One region of the Streptococcus criceti HS-6 genome, then DNA from elsewhere that is predicted to be linked to it. Evidence: predicted binding sites of a transcription regulator. Region 1 holds the regulator's gene; each other region holds the start of a gene.

Evidence for each region. Region 1 encodes CtsR, which represses protease genes until heat stress. Its sites were predicted from a motif close to TTGGTCAAAAAAGGTCAAANA; they were not measured.
Region 2: STRCR_RS04300 (ATP-dependent Clp protease ATP-binding subunit) is a predicted target of CtsR. The motif match lies at 3,472-3,492, and genes of this name have one in related genera.
Region 3: STRCR_RS11065 (ATP-dependent Clp protease proteolytic subunit) is a predicted target of CtsR. The motif match lies at 4,662-4,682, and genes of this name have one in related genera.

The regions. Positions count from the first base shown of each region.
Region 1 covers NZ_AEUV02000002.1:201,461-208,347, reverse strand. Annotated here, with positions in the region: rRNA gene STRCR_RS01060 (23S ribosomal RNA) at 1-1,382, shown strand, start outside; rRNA gene rrf (5S ribosomal RNA) at 1,512-1,627, shown strand; tRNA gene STRCR_RS01050 (tRNA-Asn) at 1,633-1,706, shown strand; gene STRCR_RS01045 (CtsR family transcriptional regulator) at 2,040-2,507, shown strand; gene STRCR_RS01040 (ATP-dependent Clp protease ATP-binding subunit) at 2,500-4,941, shown strand; one part of gene STRCR_RS11455 (IS630 family transposase) at 5,209-5,823, opposite strand; one part of gene STRCR_RS11455 (IS630 family transposase) at 5,825-6,262, opposite strand; gene STRCR_RS01025 (TDT family transporter) at 6,751-6,887, opposite strand, start outside.
Region 2 covers NZ_AEUV02000002.1:887,630-894,516, forward strand. Annotated here, with positions in the region: gene STRCR_RS04280 (hypothetical protein) at 1-781, shown strand, start outside; gene STRCR_RS04285 (MerR family transcriptional regulator) at 1,015-1,731, shown strand; one part of gene STRCR_RS11650 (IS3 family transposase) at 1,815-2,265, shown strand; one part of gene STRCR_RS11650 (IS3 family transposase) at 2,265-3,160, shown strand; gene STRCR_RS04300 (ATP-dependent Clp protease ATP-binding subunit) at 3,591-5,693, shown strand; gene STRCR_RS04305 (SDR family oxidoreductase) at 5,821-6,651, shown strand; gene STRCR_RS04310 (glycyl-radical enzyme activating protein) at 6,720-6,887, opposite strand, start outside.
Region 3 covers NZ_AEUV02000002.1:2,380,249-2,387,135, forward strand. Annotated here, with positions in the region: gene STRCR_RS11040 (branched-chain amino acid ABC transporter permease) at 1-651, opposite strand, end outside; gene STRCR_RS11045 (branched-chain amino acid ABC transporter permease) at 655-1,539, opposite strand; gene STRCR_RS11050 (ABC transporter substrate-binding protein) at 1,591-2,778, opposite strand; gene STRCR_RS11055 (YlbG family protein) at 3,185-3,463, opposite strand; partial or broken gene STRCR_RS11060 (YlbF/YmcA family competence regulator) at 3,466-3,917, opposite strand; gene STRCR_RS11065 (ATP-dependent Clp protease proteolytic subunit) at 3,973-4,563, opposite strand; gene upp (uracil phosphoribosyltransferase) at 4,738-5,367, opposite strand; gene STRCR_RS11075 (MalY/PatB family protein) at 5,492-6,646, opposite strand; gene STRCR_RS11080 (cystathionine gamma-synthase) at 6,719-6,887, opposite strand, start outside.

The sequences.
Region 1 (6,887 bases):
ATGCTTAGTTCTGTAACGTTGAGCTGTGAAGGGGAGCGAAGTTTAGTAGTGAAGTGAGTGATGTCACGCTGCCAAGAAAAGCTTCTAGCGTTAATGTATACTCTACCCGTACCGCAAACCGACACAGGTAGTCGAGGCGAGTAGCCTCAGGTGAGCGAGCGAACTCTCGTTAAGGAACTCGGCAAAATGGCCCCGTAACTTCGGGAGAAGGGGCGCTGGCTTAAAGTCAGCCGCAGTGAAAAGGCCCAAGCAACTGTTTATCAAAAACACAGCTCTCTGCGAAATCGCAAGATGAAGTATAGGGGGTGACGCCTGCCCGGTGCTGGAAGGTTAAGAGGAGTGCTTAGCGGTAACGCGAAGGTATGAATTGAAGCCCCAGTAAACGGCGGCCGTAACTATAACGGTCCTAAGGTAGCGAAATTCCTTGTCGGGTAAGTTCCGACCCGCACGAAAGGCGTAATGATTTGGGCACTGTCTCAACGAGAGACTCGGTGAAATTTTAGTACCTGTGAAGATGCAGGTTACCCGCGACAGGACGGAAAGACCCCATGGAGCTTTACTGCAGTTTGATATTGAGTATCTGTACCACATGTACAGGATAGGTAGGAGCCATAGAAGCCGGGACGCTAGTTTCGGCAGAGGCGCTGTTGGGATACTACCCTTGTGTTATGGCTACTCTAACCCGATTGGCTAAACGTCAATGGAGACAGTGTCTGACGGGCAGTTTGACTGGGGCGGTCGCCTCCTAAAAGGTAACGGAGGCGCCCAAAGGTTCCCTCAGATTGGTTGGAAATCAATCGCAGAGTGTAAAGGTATAAGGGAGCTTGACTGCGAGAGCGACAACTCGAGCAGGGACGAAAGTCGGGCTTAGTGATCCGGTGGTTCCGCATGGAAGGGCCATCGCTCAACGGATAAAAGCTACCCTGGGGATAACAGGCTTATCTCCCCCAAGAGTTCACATCGACGGGGAGGTTTGGCACCTCGATGTCGGCTCGTCGCATCCTGGGGCTGTAGTCGGTCCCAAGGGTTGGGCTGTTCGCCCATTAAAGCGGCACGCGAGCTGGGTTCAGAACGTCGTGAGACAGTTCGGTCCCTATCCGTCGCGGGCGAAGGAAATTTGAGAGGATCTGCTCCTAGTACGAGAGGACCAGAGTGGACTTACCGCTGGTGTACCAGTTGTTCTGCCAAGAGCATTGCTGGGTAGCTATGTAGGGAGGGGATAAACGCTGAAAGCATCTAAGTGTGAAGCCCCCCTCAAGATGAGATTTCCCATGATTTTATATCAGTAAGAGCCCTGAGAGACGATCAGGTAGATAGGTTGGGAGTGGAAGCATGGTGACATGTGAAGCGGACCAATACTAATCGCTCGAGGACTTATCCAAAGGTATTGACAGCGAGAGGTTGAGCTTGGTACAATAGATAGGTATTCAATTTTGAGTGCACAAACAATCCAGAGGATTGTTTGGGTTGGGGAATCAGGAAACGACGTTTCCCACCTAACCCATTCATAGTTAAGTGATGATAGCCTAGGAGAGACACCTGTTCCCATGCCGAACACAGCAGTTAAGTCCTAGCACGCCTGAAGTAATTGGGGGTTGCCCCCTGTGAGATAAGGGAGTCGCTTAGCGTTGATCCGCCATAGCTCAGTTGGTAGTAGCGCATGACTGTTAATCATGATGTCGTAGGTTCGAGTCCTACTGGCGGAGTAGAGATATCACTTGAAAGAGTTCTTCTAAGAACTCTTTCTTTTTTTAGTTAGCCAAGCGAGGTTGGGAGTGTCACCAGCCTTTAGTGCTGCCATCACTTGGCGGGAAGTTTTATCGTTGTTGGACATCGGTAACTAACTTGTAACTAGATGTAAGTCGAATTTTTTCAAGTATAAATTTTCAAGTATAAAAAGGAAGATGGTTTACCCGCTGTGTTTAATGGTTCTTATGTTAATCTTGCTATTGACTTCTGAGTTCTTGCTTTTAGCTTTTAAAATTTTCTCTTTTAGGGTATAATAGTCAAAGTTAGTCAAAGATAAGGAAGTGGAGTCTATGCCTGTGAAAAATACTTCGGATAGTATCGAAGAATATATTAAAAACATTTTGGCCCAGTCGGGGATTGTAGAACTTAAACGTTCCCACCTAGCGGACTCATTCGATGTTGTCCCCAGCCAAATTAACTATGTCATCAAGACTCGCTTTACTGAAAGTCGTGGCTATGTGGTTGAAAGCAAGCGAGGTGGCGGTGGGTATATCCGTATTGCCAAGGTTGCTTTTTCGGACAAGCACCACCTACTTAATGCTCTGGCAAACTCGATTGGAGAAGCTATCAGCAGTCAGGTCTTTGATGATCTTATCCAACAGCTCTATGATCAAGGAATTATTAGCGAGCGGGAAGGAAATATTATCCTAGCTTCATCCTCTGATGATGTCCTAGGTGCTGATGCGGCGCGGATTCGCGCCCGAATGCTTAAGAGAATTATTCAACGAGTAGATAGAAAAGGAAATCCAGATGACTGATTATTCCCTGAAAATGCAAGAAATCTTTAGCCGTGCCCAGTATCAGGCCACTCGTTTTCAAAGTCAATTTTTGGAAACTTGGCATGTCCTTTTGGCTATGGTCGATACTGATGAGACAGTGGCCCACCTAGCTCTAATGGATTTTGCTGATCAAATTGATTTGGACGAATATGAGGATGCGGCTGTCTTGGTAGTTCGTCGCAAGCCCCTTAAAGCTGTCAAGGTCCAAGAGATTTTACCAGCTTCAAGAGCCTTGGAGCGAATTTTGACTCATGCTGGTCGGATTGCTCAGGCGGTTAAGTCACCTGAGATTGGCAGTGAACATGTTCTTTTGTCTATGATGTTTGGCCGCGATAATCTAGCAGCTCGGATTTTAGAACAGGTTGGTTTTCGCTTTCAAGACGAAGGCAAGGATACTCTCCGTCTGATTGATCTGCGTAAGGTTTTAGAACGTTATGCTGGTTTTTCTAAGGAAGATGTTAAAGCCATTTTTGACTTGGCTAAACCGAAGAAATCTGGTAATAACAATTTTAGCAATATGATGGGACCTCAGCCCACTGCTGGGGATCTAGCTGATTTCACAAGAGATCTGACAGCCCTAGCCGCTCAAGGACAATTGGATAGGGTTATCGGCCGTGATGAAGAAATTACCCGTATCTTGCAAATTCTCAGCCGCAAGACTAAGAACAATCCAGTCTTGGTTGGTGATGCTGGTGTCGGAAAAACTGCTCTAGCTTACGGCCTAGCTCAGCGGATTGTTGAAGGAGAGGTTCCTTATGAATTAGCTGAATTTCGAGTCTTAGAATTAGACATGATGTCAGTTGTGGCTGGTACCCGTTTCCGAGGGGATTTTGAAGAGCGGATGAATCAGATTATTGCTGATATCGAAACTGATGGTCATATTATCCTCTTTGTTGATGAAGTCCACACCATCATGGGGTCTGGTAGTGGTATTGATAGCACTCTAGATGCTGCCAATATTCTCAAGCCAGCCCTCTCAAGAGGAACCCTCCACATGATTGGGGCAACGACCCAGGAAGAATATTCTAAGCACATTGAAAAAGATGCAGCTCTTTCGCGTCGTTTTGCCAGGGTTTTGATTGAAGAACCTTCAGTTGACGAGGCCTATCAGATTCTTTTGGGACTTAAAGGAAGTTATGAGGCCTACCACAATGTTACCATCTCTGATCAAGCTGTTTTGACGACTGTAAAGTCAGCCCACCGCTATTTGACCAGTAAGAATCTTCCGGATTCAGCCGTCGATTTGTTGGATGAGACTAGTGCCATGGTGCAAAATACGGTTAAACGTTCTCTGCCAACCTTCCTAAGTTCAGCCGACCAGGCCCTCTTATCGGGGAATCTAGGAGCGGTCGCAAATCTACTTCGTGTGGAGGATAAGCAAAAGATTCGCAAGCCTGTTGCTGTCGGAGAAGAAGATATCCTGCGGACCCTCAGTAAGCTGTCTGGCATTCCGTTAGAGAAGATGACTCAGGCCGATAATCAACGCTACCTTAATCTGGAAAGGGAACTCCATAAACGAGTTATTGGCCAAGAGGATGCCGTCTCTGCTGTTTCTAGGGCGATTCGCCGTAACCGGTCGGGAATTCGAACAGGCAAGCGCCCAATCGGCTCCTTCATGTTCTTAGGGCCAACTGGAGTCGGTAAGACTGAGTTGGCCAAGGCTCTGGCTGAACTTCTCTTTGACGATGAGTCAGCCTTGATTCGCTTCGATATGTCTGAGTACATGGAAAAATTTGCTGCCAGCCGTCTCAATGGGGCACCTCCAGGTTATGTTGGCTATGAAGAAGGTGGCGAGTTGACTGAAAAAGTTAGGCAGAAACCCTACTCTGTTCTTCTTTTTGATGAGGTAGAAAAGGCCCACCCAGATATCTTTAATGTCCTCTTGCAAGTTTTGGATGATGGAGTATTGACCGACAGTCGCGGTCGTCAGGTCAATTTTTCTAACACTATCATTATCATGACCAGTAATCTGGGGGCAACTGCTTTGCGTGATGATAAGACTGTTGGTTTTGGAGCCAAAGCCATCAGTCATGACTATGAAGCTATGCAGAGTCGGATTATGGAAGAACTCAAGAAAACCTACCGTCCGGAATTCATTAATCGAATTGATGAAAAGATTGTTTTCCACAGTCTGACACCAGACCATATGCGTCAAGTTGTTAAGCTAATGATCAAGCCATTGGAAGCTACCTTGGCTGAAAAAGATATCGTTCTAAAGGTTCAGCCGTCTGCTCTCAAACTTTTGGCAGAGCATGGCTATGACCCTGAAATGGGAGCTCGTCCGCTACGTCGGACCATCCAAATAGAAATTGAAGATAAGTTATCTGAATTGCTCTTGTCAGGTCAATTAAAAGCAGGTGCGAGCTTGAAAATTGGCAGCCATAAGGGAACCTTGAAATTTAATCTGGTATAAGATAAAAAGAGAGTGAGACAGAAGTCAATTCTTTATATAAATTGACTTCGTTGTTCCACCTCCGCACAGTTGATTAGGATGGCCGCTAACACTTGCGGAGTAGTTAAACAGTCCAGTGGACTGTTTAAGGGGGGCCTGAAAATAAGACAGCGTCCCAGATCAGGACCCCCAACCACTGCATCAAACTATTATTACTGCAAAAATAGAAGGCTGGAATACTTTTTCCCAGCCTTTTTGCCTATAGAGATTAAATGACTCTCTTTATACTCAAAGAAAATCAAGCATAGCCGAAGTCCATTTTCTATGGACAATCGTTTTTAACTCTTTCCAATGAAAACTTTGAATAACCTCTTGAAGTTGATTAATAACCTCCTCCAAAGTTTTGAAGGCTTTGTTTTTAAACCCACGTTTTCTTATTTCAGCCCAGACCTGTTCAATAGGATTCATTTCAGGAGTATAAGGCGGAATAAAAGCAAAGTCTATATTATGTGGAACTTCTAAAGCCTTTGATTTATGCCAAATGGCATTATCCATAACCAAAACAATGTAATCGTCAGGAAAAGCTTGACTTAATTGTCTTAAAAATTCGTTCATCCATTCAGTATTACAACCTCCTGCGATGAGGAAAAAAGATTCTCCTGTATGGGCATCAACGGCTCCGTAACAATAACGGTATTCTCGAATGTAGTGGCTGGCTACATGTGGCCTATAACCTTTAGGTGCCCAACAAGCTCCTAGCTTACTGATACGACCAAAACCCGCTTCATCTTGATACATGAGACGGACTTTCTTGTAACGTCGGCTATGCTTAAAGCGCTTTCTTGTCTTCCTGAATATAGATTTTATTTTTTGACGCATAAATCGTTTTAGCGTCTGCTTTTTTAGGATGTTTTGGACGAGGAGTTACCTTTCGCCATCCGTGGCGTTTTAATAAAGCATAGAATCCCTCACGAGTGGTTGACTTTCCAACTTCAGCTTGATAGGCTTCAAACAAGCTTTGAACAGTTACGTGCTCCCCCTTTAATGCCCGTTCTAGTTGTTGGTTTAGGAATCTTTCTTCCTCTTCGATGGTCATATAAGCACGTCTACGACCACCGCGATTTTCTTTAAATAGAGCTGTTAGTCCCCCCTTTTGATAACGGGTAATTAAGTTGCGAACAGACTGGTGAACGAGCCCAACCTCTTTGCCGATTGCTGTTAAGCTCATTCCTTGTGAACGAAGGAGGAGGGCATGCAATTTGCGATAATGAGTATTATTTTTCTTATCTTTAATAGCTTTTTCTAACTCTTGGATTTGTAAATCGGTAAATTCTTTTTTCATACAACCATTATATAGCTATTTTTGAAATTTGTTTAGTATTAGTTATCGGAGAAGCGCCATAGCTATAAAAAGTACTGAGTCATGGAAAATCTGTTTGTGCCAGCCTCTCTGAATAATCAGAGTGAGGATGCTTGCGGGTAAATCGCACTCTCCTTATCGATGTAACTGATAAAAGACTCTTGTGTTTCCATTGAACCATTTTCCAAACTACGATTATTATTAAAATCAGTAATCAGATTTAAAAAGCTGGATAATGAGATAAACATTGATGGTTAAGAACCGACCGCAGTTAAAGTCATATAGCTCAAGCCAAGAATTATACTATTCCTAAAAATTGTTTTTGAATCTAGGTTAGATTCTAGATCTAAGGAGATAGCAGCAGTAAGCAAGAGTAACATAGACAACAATAACTGTAGCTAAACTAATTTCAAAAATACTCAGACCAGCAAACCAGTATTGAGTCAGATGTAGTCTAATCAGACCTAACTTTAAGGCCGTTGCTGTGCTGACACTGGGGAAAGTAAAGGCTGAAAACTGGGAGCAAACCAAGTTTTGATACGGCATACAAGGTAGAGAAAGGTTCCCCAATAAAATCCTTGCGATAGTAAGAGTAGGAGGGTTAGAA
Region 2 (6,887 bases), 690 kb from region 1:
TGTTTTTATACGATATTTCATAATTACAAGTTTGAATATAAGATGGGACGGTTTTAAATGTCACTTTAAGGATTTGTTATTTTATAATGGCAAATTTCATCTTCCATCTGAACTTCTTTCCTTTTATGTATTTCTATCAATTGTAGTTGTTATGGATGAAAAATGGAATATGGGTAGCTTCGTCTCTTCAGTATTATTAATTGGATTTATATATTCTTTAATGATGCATATTAGATTGATATTTTATACAATATACGGAATTACTCCAAAAGAAGTTTCCTATTTGATAATTGGTAGTATGGTACTGTTAGTATATATAATGGTAGTAAACTTTGTGGATCCAGATGGCCTTCTGTCCTTTTTCCCGTTGTTATTGACATTAATACATGATAGATTACCTCAGTTAGCTACTGATAAATGGAGAAATTATGAATTAAGTTTTAGTAAGGAAGGAAAGAAATTATTTACCAGATTAGAGCTGTTTTTGATTACAGTTGTCTTTACTAATTACGTTTTACTAAAGAAGGATCCCAAATGGTTAGCTAAGCAATTTTGGTTTCAGATTCCCAGAAAGATAATGCCTTCATTATTAAAGAATAATCATTCTTTTATTCCACTTTTTTCAATTTTTATTGGATTAATATTTGTGGGGATATTAACACTACTAATCAACTTACTTGTTATTCCCAATAATTCTCTTATAGAAAAAAGGTCAAATAATCATCTTAAAGATAATGATGCAATTGATGTTGTTGAATATGATAAATCAGAGTGGTTTTAATTTTTTCAAAAAATCCCTTGACCCTCCCGCTACGTCATAGTCTATACTCATAGTTGAGGTGGACAGGCCTACACTCCTGTGAAAATAGAGAGGTAGCTGTTTCGACTTTAGTCGAATTACAGATAAGACTACCAAGGTAGAAGCCTTCCTCGGTGCTATGTCACTGTCGTTAGGCTTCCTAATTTTCTTTAGAGTGCTAACGGCTTAGTATCCTCGAAAGAGAGGAGGTTCTTATGAAAACCGTTAAGGAAATGAGTCAGCTGTCTGGTGTCAGTGTGCGCACGCTGCATTATTATGATGAGATTGATCTGCTCAAGCCCAGTCAGGTGGCTGAGAATGGCTATCGCTATTATGACCATAAGGCCATAGCCCGTCTGCAAGAGATTTTGCTTTTTCGGGAGCTGGAATTTCCCCTCAAAACAATTAAGAAGATTGTGGACAGTCCGAGTTATGACCAGCAAGCAGCCCTAGCTGAGCAGATTAAGCTTTTGGAGGTTAAAAAGGCCCATTTGGAAGGGGTTCTGGCCCATGCTCGTCGTCTGCAAGATGGAGGAGATACTATGACATTTACTGCTTTTGATAAGTCCCAACTGGAGGCCTTGGAAACTGAAGCTAAGGAGCGTTGGGAATCTACCCAAGCCTATCAAGCCTTTGCGGCTAAGACCAATCAGAAGGATTTTTCTAAAATGACCGATGAGATGATGGTTATAATGAGCGAGTTCGGTCGCTTGAAAGACCTGGATCCTACAGATGACAAGGTCCAAGCCCAAGTTAAGGTCTTGCAAGATTACATCTCAGAAACGTTCTACCCTTGCAGCCCTGAAATTCTGGCAGGTCTTGGAAAAATGTATGTGGCTGATAATCGTTTCAGCCAGACCATTGATCAGACTGGTGGCACAGGCATAGCTCAATTCGTCAGCCAAGCCATTGCCCATTATTGTAAAGGCTAAATCAAGAAGACCTTCGGAACCACTTGTTTTGAACTGCACCCCAAAAGTTAAACAAAAAATCTAACGATTGGGGTGTTTTTCTTATGAAATTACGGTATGAAGACAAAATTGAAATCTATCGCTTGAGGCAATCTGGCTGGACTTGGCAAATGCTCAGCCAAAAATTCGGAGTCAATGAATCTGGTCTTAAGTATATGGTAAGGCTCATTGATAAGCACGGTCTAGAGAGTGTTAGAAAAGGTAAGAATCAATACTATCCGTCTGAATTAAAAAAGGAAATGATTGATCAAGTGCTCTTACAAGGACGCTCTCAACTTGAAGTCTCTCTAGATTATGCTCTGCCAAATCGAGGAACGCTTCCAAATTGGATAGCGCAATACAAGAAAAACGGGTATACTATTCTTGAAAAATCAAGAGGGAGACCTGCTAAAATGGGACGGAAGCCTAAGAAAAAACTCGAAGAGATGGCTGAATTGGAGCGCTTTCAATATGAAAATGAGTACCTGAAAGCGGAGGTGGCTGTGCTAAAAAAGCTGAGAGACTTCCGTTTGAGGGATGCAAGGCTCAAAGAGTAACAGAAATCATCCAAGAATTGATTGAAGAGTTTGCCCTGACACTATTACTTGCTATTCTTAGCTTATCCCGTTCAACTTATTATTATCAAGTTAAGCGGTTGTCTCAAGCCGATAAAGACAGAGACCTAAAAGAAGCGATCCAAGAAATATATACGGAACACAAGGGGAGGTACGGCTATCGTAGAATTCACCTTGAACTAAGAAACCAAGGAATTCAAGTGAATCATAAGAAAGTTCAACGCTTGATGAAGGAGCTTGGATTGAAGGCTAGGACCCGTGTCAAACGTCGCTATAATTCTTACAAGGGAGACGTCGGTAAGAAAGCTAAGAATCTGATTAGGCGTCGGTTTGAGGCTTCCCAACCTCTGAAGAAGTGCTACACAGATGTCACAGAATTTGCCATTCCAGCGAGTGACCAGAAGCTCTATTTGTCACCGGTCCTTGATGGTTATAACAGTGAAATTATTGCTTATAGTTTATCCACTTCCCCCAATTTACAACAGCTGAAAGCCATGCTTGAGGAGGCTTTCCCTGATGATATCTATCAGGGAGCCATCTTACATAGCGACCAAGGCTGGCAGTATCAGCACGCTTATTACCACCATTTTCTAAAAGAGCATAAGATAATACCATCTATGTCCCGTAAGGGTAACAGTTTAGATAATGGGATGATGGAATCTTTTTTTGGAACCTTAAAATCTGAAATGTTCTATGGCTTTGAGAAGGACTTTCCATCCATTGAGGCCTTAAAGCTCGCCATCTCAGATTACATTGCTTATTACAACAATAAACGTATTAAATTAAAACTAAAAGGACTGAGTCCTGTGCAATACAGAACGCAATCCTTCACTTAAATTATTATGTCCAAATTTTTGGGGTCACTACATTTCGGGGGTTTTTGTGCTTTAAAAAAATATTTTTCAAAAAGGTCAAAAAAAGTCAAAAATTCTATTGACCTTTCCTGACCAAAGTGATATAGTAATATCACAGGGTTGGAGATGAGAGGAGAACCCTGATGAAGAAACTGACAGTGCGTCGCAAAAATTGAAAGAGGCTAAAAATCTAGGGAAAAGATGAGCTTCTAGAAATTAGGGCTTTCTATCTCTTCCCAATTCTATACGGATTTCTTTCGCCCTTTCAAGCTTGGCCTTTTATTTTTAAGCCAAAGGTCAAAGAAGGTCAGAACAGATTTCTCATTCTAAGAGTAAGGTTCTGAAAAAATTTTTGGACAAAAAGTCAGTAATAGTCAAAAAACAAAAATAAGAAAAGTAAAGAGGTACTATTATGAACAACAATTTTGGATTTAACAATATGGACGACATTTTCAATCAATTGATGGGTAACATGGGCGGTTTCAATTCGGAAACCCGGCGTTACCGCATCAACGGTCGGGAGGTTACTCCTGAAGAATTCAACTATTATCGGCAAACGGGTCACTTGCCTAGTCAAGAAGCCGTGCAAGAAGGGGCGTCTCAAGCCAGTCAAGGTCAACTTAAACAAGATGGGATTCTGGCTAAGCTCGGTCGCAACTTGACCGAAGAAGCCCGCCAAGGTAAGCTGGATCCTGTCATCGGTCGTAATCAAGAAATTCAAGATACCGCTGAAATTCTGGCGCGTCGGACTAAGAACAATCCTGTTCTGGTCGGTGATGCTGGGGTTGGTAAGACTGCGGTTGTTGAAGGGCTAGCTCAAGCTATTGTGGCAGGTGATGTGCCTGCTTCCATCAAGAACAAGGAAATCATTTCCATTGATATTTCTGGTTTGGAAGCTGGAACCCAATACCGCGGCGCCTTTGAAGAAAATATTCAAAAATTGATGGACGAGGTCAAGCAAGCAGGCAATATCATTCTCTTCTTTGACGAAATTCACCAAATTTTGGGAGCTGGTAGTACTGGTGATGGTCAAGGCTCCAAGGGTCTAGCTGACATTATCAAGCCTGCCCTTTCTCGGGGTGAGTTGACGGTTATTGGGGCAACGACCCAGGATGAATACCGCAACACTATTTTGAAGAATGCTGCTCTGGCTCGTCGTTTCAACGAAGTTAAGGTTAATGCTCCTTCGGCAGAAGACACTTTTGCTATTCTGAGAGGCATTAGACCTCTCTATGAACAACACCACAATGTGGAATTACCAGATAAGGTCTTGAAGGCTGCGGTAGATTACTCTATTCAATATATGCCACAAAGGGCCCTGCCTGATAAGGCTATTGATTTGATTGATGTCACTGCAGCTCACTTGGCAGCTCAACATCCAGCGACCGATGTTAAAACCCTAGAAGCTGATATAGCTAAGGCGCGTGATCGTCAGCAAGCCGCGGCTGATAAGGAAGATTATGAAGCAGCTTTGGCTGAAAAGGTTAAGATCGATGAGTTGCAAAAACAAATCGATAACCACACTGAAAATCAAAAGGTTGTGGCGACTATTAATGATGTTGCTCAAGCTGTTGAGCGTATGACCGGTATTCCTGTTTCGCAAATGGGTGCTTCTGATATTGAACGCCTGAAAGAAATGGGCAGCCGCCTTAAAGGTAAAGTCATCGGCCAAGATGAAGCTGTACAGGCTGTTAGTAAGGCCATTCGCCGAAACCGTGCGGGCTTTGACGAAGGAAATCGTCCAATCGGTAGCTTCCTTTTTGTCGGACCTACTGGTGTCGGTAAGACTGAGTTGGCTAAGCAATTGGCTTTGGATATGTTTGGCACCAAGGATGCGGTTATCCGTCTGGATATGTCAGAGTACAGCGATCGCACAGCCGTTTCTAAGCTGATTGGAACAACTGCCGGCTATGTAGGCTACGATGATAACGCCAATACCTTGACCGAACGGGTCCGCCGCAATCCTTACTCCATTATCCTCCTAGATGAAATTGAAAAGGCTGATCCACAAGTCATTACTCTGCTCTTGCAAGTATTGGATGATGGCCGTCTGACTGACGGTCAAGGTAACACCGTCAACTTCAAGAATACTGTGATTATCGCAACCTCTAATGCTGGTTATAGCTTTGGGGCTGCCTCAGAAGAGGATGGTAAAGAACTCAGTCTGCGCGATAAATTGGCCCCATTCTTCCGTCCAGAATTTCTCAACCGTTTCAACGGTGTCATTGAGTTCTCTCACCTCTCGAAAGAAGATTTGAAAGAAATCGTTGATCTTATGCTGGATGAAGTTAACCACACTCTGGCTAAAAAGAATATCACATTGGAAGTGAGCGAAGCAGCCAAGGCCTACCTAATTGAGGAAGGTTACGATGAAGCCATGGGGGCTCGGCCTCTGCGTCGGGTTATTGAAGGCCAAATTCGTGATAAGGTAACAGATTTCTACCTTGATCATCTTGATGTTAAAGCACTTAAGGCCGATATGGTAGACGGACAGTTGGTCATTTCTAAAGCCTAGGTTTTTGGAGCTGATAAATTCGTTTATGAAGACTCTCGCCTCCATGAGGTGGGGGTCTTTTAGCAACTTAAAAAACGGACAGACTATCTGAGGCGTGCTATAATGAAAAAAGAAAGTGAGGCAAACTATGACGGTTATTGCTTTAACAGGGGTGACAGGCCATCTAGGCGGTCTGGTTGCTCAAGCACTAGACGGAAAAAAGATGGATTTACGTTATTTAGCCAGACGCCCAGAGCGGGCTCCCAAGGTTGCTGGTGTTCCTGTTTTTCAATCGGCCTACGATCGATCTCAAAAAACATTAGAAGCCCTGGCTGGTGTGGATGTTCTCCTCATGGTCTCGGCTAGTGAAAGTGTGGATAGATTAGAGGAGCATAAGGCTTTTATTGATAGTGCCAAAAAGGCTGGGGTCAAGCAGATTGTCTATACCTCTTTTTATGGTGCTGAGCCTGATGCGACTTTTACGCTCAGCCGCACCCATGCAGGGACAGAAAATTATATCAAAGAGCAGGGCTTTACCTATACCTTTGTTCGTGATAATTTTTACTTGGATTTCTTTGTTGAATTGGGTCGAGCCTATGGTCAAATTAAGGGCCCTGCTGGAGATGGCAAAGTTTCAGCGGTGGCCCGTCAAGATGTTGCTCAGGTCTTGGCCAAGATTTTAGAAAATCCAAGTAAATGGGCCAACCAAACTTTGAATATGACAGGGCCTGAAGAGCTGACAATGGGCGAGATAGCTCGGATTCTCAGCCAAAGTCTGGGGAAAACGGTCACTTATGTCCCAGAGACGGTCGAAGAAGCCTACGAATCCCGCAAGGCTTGGTCAGCAGAGGATTGGGAGTATGACGCTTGGGTGTCCACTTATACGGCCATTGCCAAAGGAGAACAGGCTGGGCTTTCAAATGACATCGAGCGCGTCTTGGGACGCAACCCCATCGGTCTAGCAGAACTAACCAAGTGAGAGCACTGAGCCTTAGGCAAGATAAATGAAAAAACGTTGGAATATTCCAGCGTTTTTTGCTCTGCATTTTAAAAATAACAGTCAATGCCGTGTTTCAGAAAAACAGCTTGGTAATCATAAAGATCCTCTGGATGAAGAGCTGCATAGTCAGACATTTCGTATTTGCGGTTTAGAAGTTTATATTTATTTTCTCCAAATTGATGAAAAGGGAGCAGCTGAACTTTGTCCACTTGAAT
Region 3 (6,887 bases), 2.2 Mb from region 1:
AATAGCTGAGATGACCGCACCGATTGCAAAGATTAGCACTTTTCTGTTGGTAACATTAACACCCATAGCCTCTGCTGCGATCTCATCTTCACGCAAGGTGATAATCTGACGTCCCATTGATGAGCGCAGAAGGTTTAATACAAGAATGGTAATGACTGCTACAAAGAGAAAGATGACTTGCCAAGTTGTATAAGGCAAAATTCCTGTTAGTCCAGCAGCTCCATTTGTCAAAGTTCCGCCGTTAATGATTAAGATACGGATGATTTCCGCCATACCTAAGGTAGCAATGGCCAGATAGTCCCCCTTTAAGCGTAGGGTAGGCAAACCGAAAACAATAGCGACTACAGCTGCAATAACAGCTCCCACTAGGATAGACCAGTAGAAGGCAGCATAGGTAGGATAGTAGGTTGTAATGATAGCTGAAGAATAAGCACCAATAGCCATGAACCCGGCCTGTCCTAAGGTTAATTGGCCTGAAAATCCTAAGACTAGATTAGTGCCCAAGCCCATCAAAATACTGATTCCAATCCCCATTAGGATTTGGATATAATAGAGGTTCAAAATACCACTGCTGGCTAAAATTTGCAGAACAGCGTAGATGAGAGCAATCAGCGCAAGCCAGATAAGATTTAATTTTAAATTCTGTTTCATGTCTTACACCTTCTCTTTCACATTTTTACCGAGAATACCAGCTGGACGAACTAAAAGGATAATAATCAGTACAATATAGACAATCGCATCGCGGTAGGTTGATAGGTTGACCGTATTTGCCAAAGTTTCCAAAATTCCGATAACAAAACCACCCAAGGCAGCACCCGGAATGATACCGATACCGCCCAAAACAGCAGCGACGAAGGCTTTGATCCCAGGAATCATCCCCATCAAAGGATCAATAGAATTATAGTACAAACCAATCAGTACACCTGCTGCACCAGCTAAAGCTGAACCCAGTGCGAAGGTAAAGCTGATGGTTGAATTCACATTAATTCCCATCAGCTGAGCAGCATCACTGTCCACTGACACAGCCCGCATAGCTTTTCCCATCTTTGTCTTCTTAACAATGACTTGGAGAGCTACCATCAAAACAATGGCTACAATCAAGATTAGGAGCTGAATATTGGTGACTGTTACTGGTCCTAAATCGTAATTGTGCTGTTGAATAGACTCAGGGAATGAACGAGGATTAGAACCAACAAAGTAAACCATCGTATATTCCAATAGGAAAGATACCCCGATGGCCGTAATCAAGGCTGAAATTCGCGTGGAATTACGCAGAGGACGGTAGGCTAAGAATTCAATCAACATTCCCAGCAATGCCGTCAATACCATAGTAAAGATGAGGGCCAGCCAGAAATTCATGTGGAGTCCATTGATGGCATAGTAACCGATAAAAGCCCCCATCATGAAGATATCTCCATGAGCAAAGTTAATCAATTTAATAATCCCGTAAACCATGGTATAACCTAGGGCCAGCAGGGCATAGATACTTCCCAGAATAATACCATTAACTAGTTGTTGTGGGAGTTGTTCAAGTAACATAAAATACCAAACTTTCTAGTTTTATCCATTAATGCAGTTGTACAAGTACGACTATTTTTTAACCGTTACAGCTTCAGCAGAACTTTCTGTACCATTGTCCAATTTCACCATAACAGCTGATTTAATCGGATTATGGTATTTATCAATAGTCATCTTGCCAGTAACTCCTTCAAAATTCTTCAAAGCTGCTAGATTAGAAGCTAATTCGATGGAATTGTCTGCCCCTTTTGCTGCCGCTGCAATCATATAGACCGAGTCGTAGGCAAGAGCAGAGAACATATTTGGTTCTGAACCGTACTCTTCTTTGAAGCCGCTAATAAAGTCATTGGCTTTCCCAGATAAGGCAATCTTAGTAGAGTAGCCCGACACGTAATAAACGTTCGTCGTATTCTTCTTACCTGCCAAGCTCACAAAAGTCTTATCGCTGAAACCATCGGGACCAAGGATTGGTGCACTGATGCCCATATCACGCGCCTGTTTGGTGATCAGTCCCGTTTCAGTATAGTAACCCGGCATAACAATAGCATCATAATCGAGGTCCCTGATACTTGTCAGAGCTGACTGGAAGTCTGTATCTTTCGCCGCAAAAGTCTTAGTGGAAACAATTTCCCCCTTGTAGGTTTTCTTGAACTCATCAGCGATTCCTTTAGCGTAATCACTGGAGTTATCATAGAAAAGCACAACCTTTTTCGCCTGCAGGTTTTCCGATGCATACTGGGCTAATACTTGCCCCTGAAAGCTATCTCTAAAAGTCGTACGGAAAACAAACTGCTTGGTTTGTGTTTTTCCATTGAGATTATCAATAGTTAAATCATCCTGCGTTCCGCTAGGGGAAAGGAGAGGAACTCCTGTTTTTTGAGCATTCAGCGAAGCTGCCGAAACCGCTCCAGATGTAGCCGGACCAACAATGGCATTAACTTGGCTTTGAACAGCTAAGTTTGTTGCTGATGTAGAAGCTTCAGCATTGTCAGACTTATTGTCCTTGGTCACCAATTCTAGCTTTTTGCCATCTACGCCACCGGCCTTGTTAATTTCTTTGACAGCCAGCTTAATTCCCTGATTTTCGGCTGAGCCATAGGCAGATACAGGTCCAGTTAATTCCATATCTACACCAATTTTAATGGTGTCGCCGATTTTTGTCCCAGCAGCGTTGCTGGTAACATCAGGGGACTTACCACAAGCTACTAATGTTACAGCAGCCAGCAGAAGCATACCAGTTGCGATAATCTTTTTATACATCAGATTATTCTCCTTAAAAATAAGATGCAGAGACTAAAAGTACAAGACAAGCCCCAGTGACCAAACTGCGTTTTGGAAGTCAAGGGGCTTTCCTGTAACTCAAGTCATGCTCAATTAGTATAAGATACAAGAGATCGCTGAAAATTAGTTCAGTCTGGTCTCGAAAATCTACTTCATAGAATACAGAATTATCTGATAATTGTCAAGAGCATTTGCTTTTGCCTCTCTAAAAGCTGCTAATAAGGGAAATTTAGAAGGCCCTTAGCTCGTTCCTTTTGTAATTCCCGCCTTTTAATTAGAAAATTTCAGCAAAAAGAGGCCAAGTCTAACACTCTGCCTCGCATAAAAATTGATGACATTTAGCCTTAGAGGGATTGGTCCTTTTGAAGCTATAAAGCGTTTAAGACTAGTCCGTCTCCAACTCTGGCTTATTTTCCTCACGATAAAGACTACCAACCAAATTACGATCAATCTCATCAAAATGTGATAGCCGCACGCGCTTGACAAACTTTAATTTCTTTAGGGTTTCTAAGGTTTCCTCCAACTTATCAGCATCCAGATAGAGGTGAACGTAGCGAAAACGCCGTGAATGATAAATCATATCGCCATAACGGTTTAATTTACGGGCATCTCGATTATAATAGAGATAAACAATAATCCCTAGTCGCTCTTGTTTTTCAAACATGGCTATTGTACTTTTCCTTTCTCACGAATATTCTGACCTCGCCCATGACCATGCTGACGATGGTGAGGGGCGAGGGGAAGGCCTGTATCAACAAAAATATCAGGTGAAATTGTCTGGGCTAACTGCTCAGTAATGCCAGCCAAGACCTCTTGCAGAGCTACTTCTGCTGCTCGGAAATCCTGCATGGTCTGAGTCAAATCTATCTGGCGCTTGAGCTGCAAGACCTGTCGGCGAAGGCCATCCACTTCTGGCCGATACTTGGCAAATTCTTTTTGCTCTTCGTAACTCTCCTGTAAGTCTCGAAAGCGAGCTAATTGAATTTGCAGGTCTTGGTCAGCTAAGACCTTAGTCTTAGCTAGTTGATAATTTTTAGCCTGTGGACTGGCTAAAACAAGTTTGGCAAGATGGTCCACGGCATCATCGATCGCCAGTACTCCTCATTGATTTCTAACATGTTTCTATTATAGCACATTAAAAAACTGGTCAGATCAACTGCCAGTTTTTCCATTTTATTTTAATTCATTATTTTCCATAATTTCATCGATGAAGCCGTAAGCAAGGGTTTCCTTAGCCGACATCCAGTAGTCACGTTCAGCATCTTTATGGATTTGCTTAACCGTTTTGCCAGAATTATTAGCTAGGATTTGCTCTAAATTATTCCGTGTTTTCAGTAACTGCTCTGCCGCAATAGCCATATCCGTTTGCTGTGTACCAGCACCAGTACCGCCCATTGGTTGGTGAATGAGATATTCTGCATTTGGCAGCATGAAACGTTTGCCCTTGGCACCGCTAGAGGCGATAATGGTTCCCATGGAAGCAGCCATCCCCATGACAATGGTTTGGACGTCTGACTTGATGAAATTCATCGTATCAACAATTGCCAGACCGGCTGAGACAGAACCACCCGGTGAATTGACATAGAGGTAGATATCCTTAGTGCTATCTTGGGCATCCAAGAAAAGCAACTGTGCAATAATAGAATTAGCCATATTATCTTCGACAGGCCCCGTCAGCATGACAATACGGTCTTTTAAAAGACGGGAATAAATATCGTAGGAACGTTCCCCACGGCTGGTTTGTTCAATAACTACTGGAATCATAAAAGTTCTCCGTTTCTTAACTTAAATTTCGATAAGACAAGTTAGCTGTACAAGAGAGGCTTCCCACCGTCTTATCATCGTGTCACTATTATAGCTGTTTGGTCAAAATAGGTCAAATAAAAAACTTATGGGCGTAAAAAGAGAAACACCCCAAAGGACTGCTTCTCATTTTCACTACTTTGTACCAAAGAGACGGTCGCCCGCATCACCGAGACCTGGAATGATATAGCCATTGTCATTAAGCTTTTCGTCCAATGCTGCGGTGTAGATATCAATATCTGGATGGGCTTCTTGGAGAGCCTTAACTCCTTCGGGAGCAGCTACCAAGCAGACAAATTTGATATTGGCTGCACCGCGTTTCTTTAAGGAGTCTACCGCCAAAATTGCCGAACCTCCGGTTGCCAACATTGGGTCAACCAAGAAAATTTGTCTTTGATCAATATCTTCTGGTAATTTAACGAGATATTCAACTGGCTGAAGGGTTTCCTCATCGCGATACATCCCGATATGACCGACTTTGGCTGCCGGAACCAAGCTGACCAAACCATCAACCATTCCAATTCCAGCCCGCAAGATGGGGACAATGGCCAATTTCTTACCGGCTAATTGCTTTTGAGTCGTCTTGGTGATGGGGGTTTGAATGTCAATATCTTCCAGCGGCAGATCCCGAGAGACCTCATAACCCATCAGCATAGCAATTTCATTAACCAATTCACGGAAAACCTTAGTTGAGGTATCCTCACGACGTAAAATTGATAATTTGTGTTGAATCAGTGGGTGTGAAATAACTTGAAATTTTCCCATAATGTGTCAGCTTCCTAGAAGCTTTCCACCTTTCTAGTTGTTTTCTTTATTATATCAAAACATCTAGTATTTAGCAGGAAAATTCAGAAATTCCAGCAGCTGTTACAGACAAAGAGTGATCGTTTTAGAAGACTTGGACTAAACGATTTAAGGCCTCCTGCAGAGTAGTTTTAGGAGTGGCTACATTTAATCTGGCATGGCCTGTACCCTCCTTACCAAAGGTCGAACCGACATTAAGAATCAGCTTGGCTTCTTCTTTGATTTTGCGATGAAGTTCTTCATCAGACAGGTGATAGTCTGAAAAATCCAACCAAACTAGATAGGTCCCCTCTGGCTTCATGACCTTAATGTTGGTCTTTTGCGTCAAGGTCTCAAAGACTAAATTAATATTGTCTTCCAAAACTTTTTTGAGTTCAGTCAGCCAAGGTTTCCCATAACGAAAGGCCGTTTCAGTTGTCACTAAGCCGATTGTTGGGACTTCGTGCTGATTATTGCCCAGCTGGCGCTTTTTAAAGGCTGCCCTCAAGGCAGAATTTTCAATGATGGCAAAACTATTTTTAGTCCCTGCAATATTGAAAGTCTTGGTGGCACTGGAGAGGACCACGGTGAAATCCTGAAAGTCGCCCAGCGTATTGATGGAATGATGCTTGTGTCCAAAGAGGGCTAGATCTTGGTGAATCTCATCAGAGACCAGAATGACACCGTGTTTGCGGCAGAGTTCAGCTACTCTGATAAGCTCTTCCGGACTCCAGACTCTACCGCCCGGATTATGGGGACTGCAGAAGACATAGAGCTTAACCTGATTTTCTACCACATCTTTTTCCAACTGATCGAAATCAATCTCAAAATGGCCCTGCCTTTCAACCAAGGAATTTTCAATCAACTGTCGGTTGTTGAGCTTGACCGAACGGGCAAAGGGCGGATAGACTGGGGTATTAATCAAGACCGCATCTCCTTCTTTAGTGAAGGTCTGAATAGCTACTGAAATCGCTGGAACGACTCCTTCAATCAGGACTAGGGCCTCTTTATCAAATCTATAGCCATGCTGCTCTCTTTCCCAATTCTGAATGGACTCCAGAACCTGATCTGAAAAATAAGGGTAACCATAGACCCCACGGTCAGCATAAGCCTGAACGGCCGCTTTCATTTCAGGAAAGGCTAAAAAATCCATATCAGCCACCCAGAGTGGCAGGAGGGAGCGATTGGCCTCCACTTCTTTCCACTTCATGGAATGGTTGTTGAGACGATTGGGTAAGGTCGTAAAATCGTATTGTGTCATTGTCTTCTCCTCAAGAGCTAATCGTGTATCCTAGTGGCTAGTTTGGTTTGCCAACGGCCATCCTGTTAATCTTCAAGCTTCCAGAGCTTGTTTAAGATCTGCAATCAAATCCTGACTGTCTTCAATACCTATGGAAAGACGCAGGAGGTCATCAGTCAAGCCATAGGAAGCTCGGACATCTGCAGGAATATCAGCATGGGTCTGGGTCGTTGGATAGGTAATGAGGCTTTCCACCCCTCCT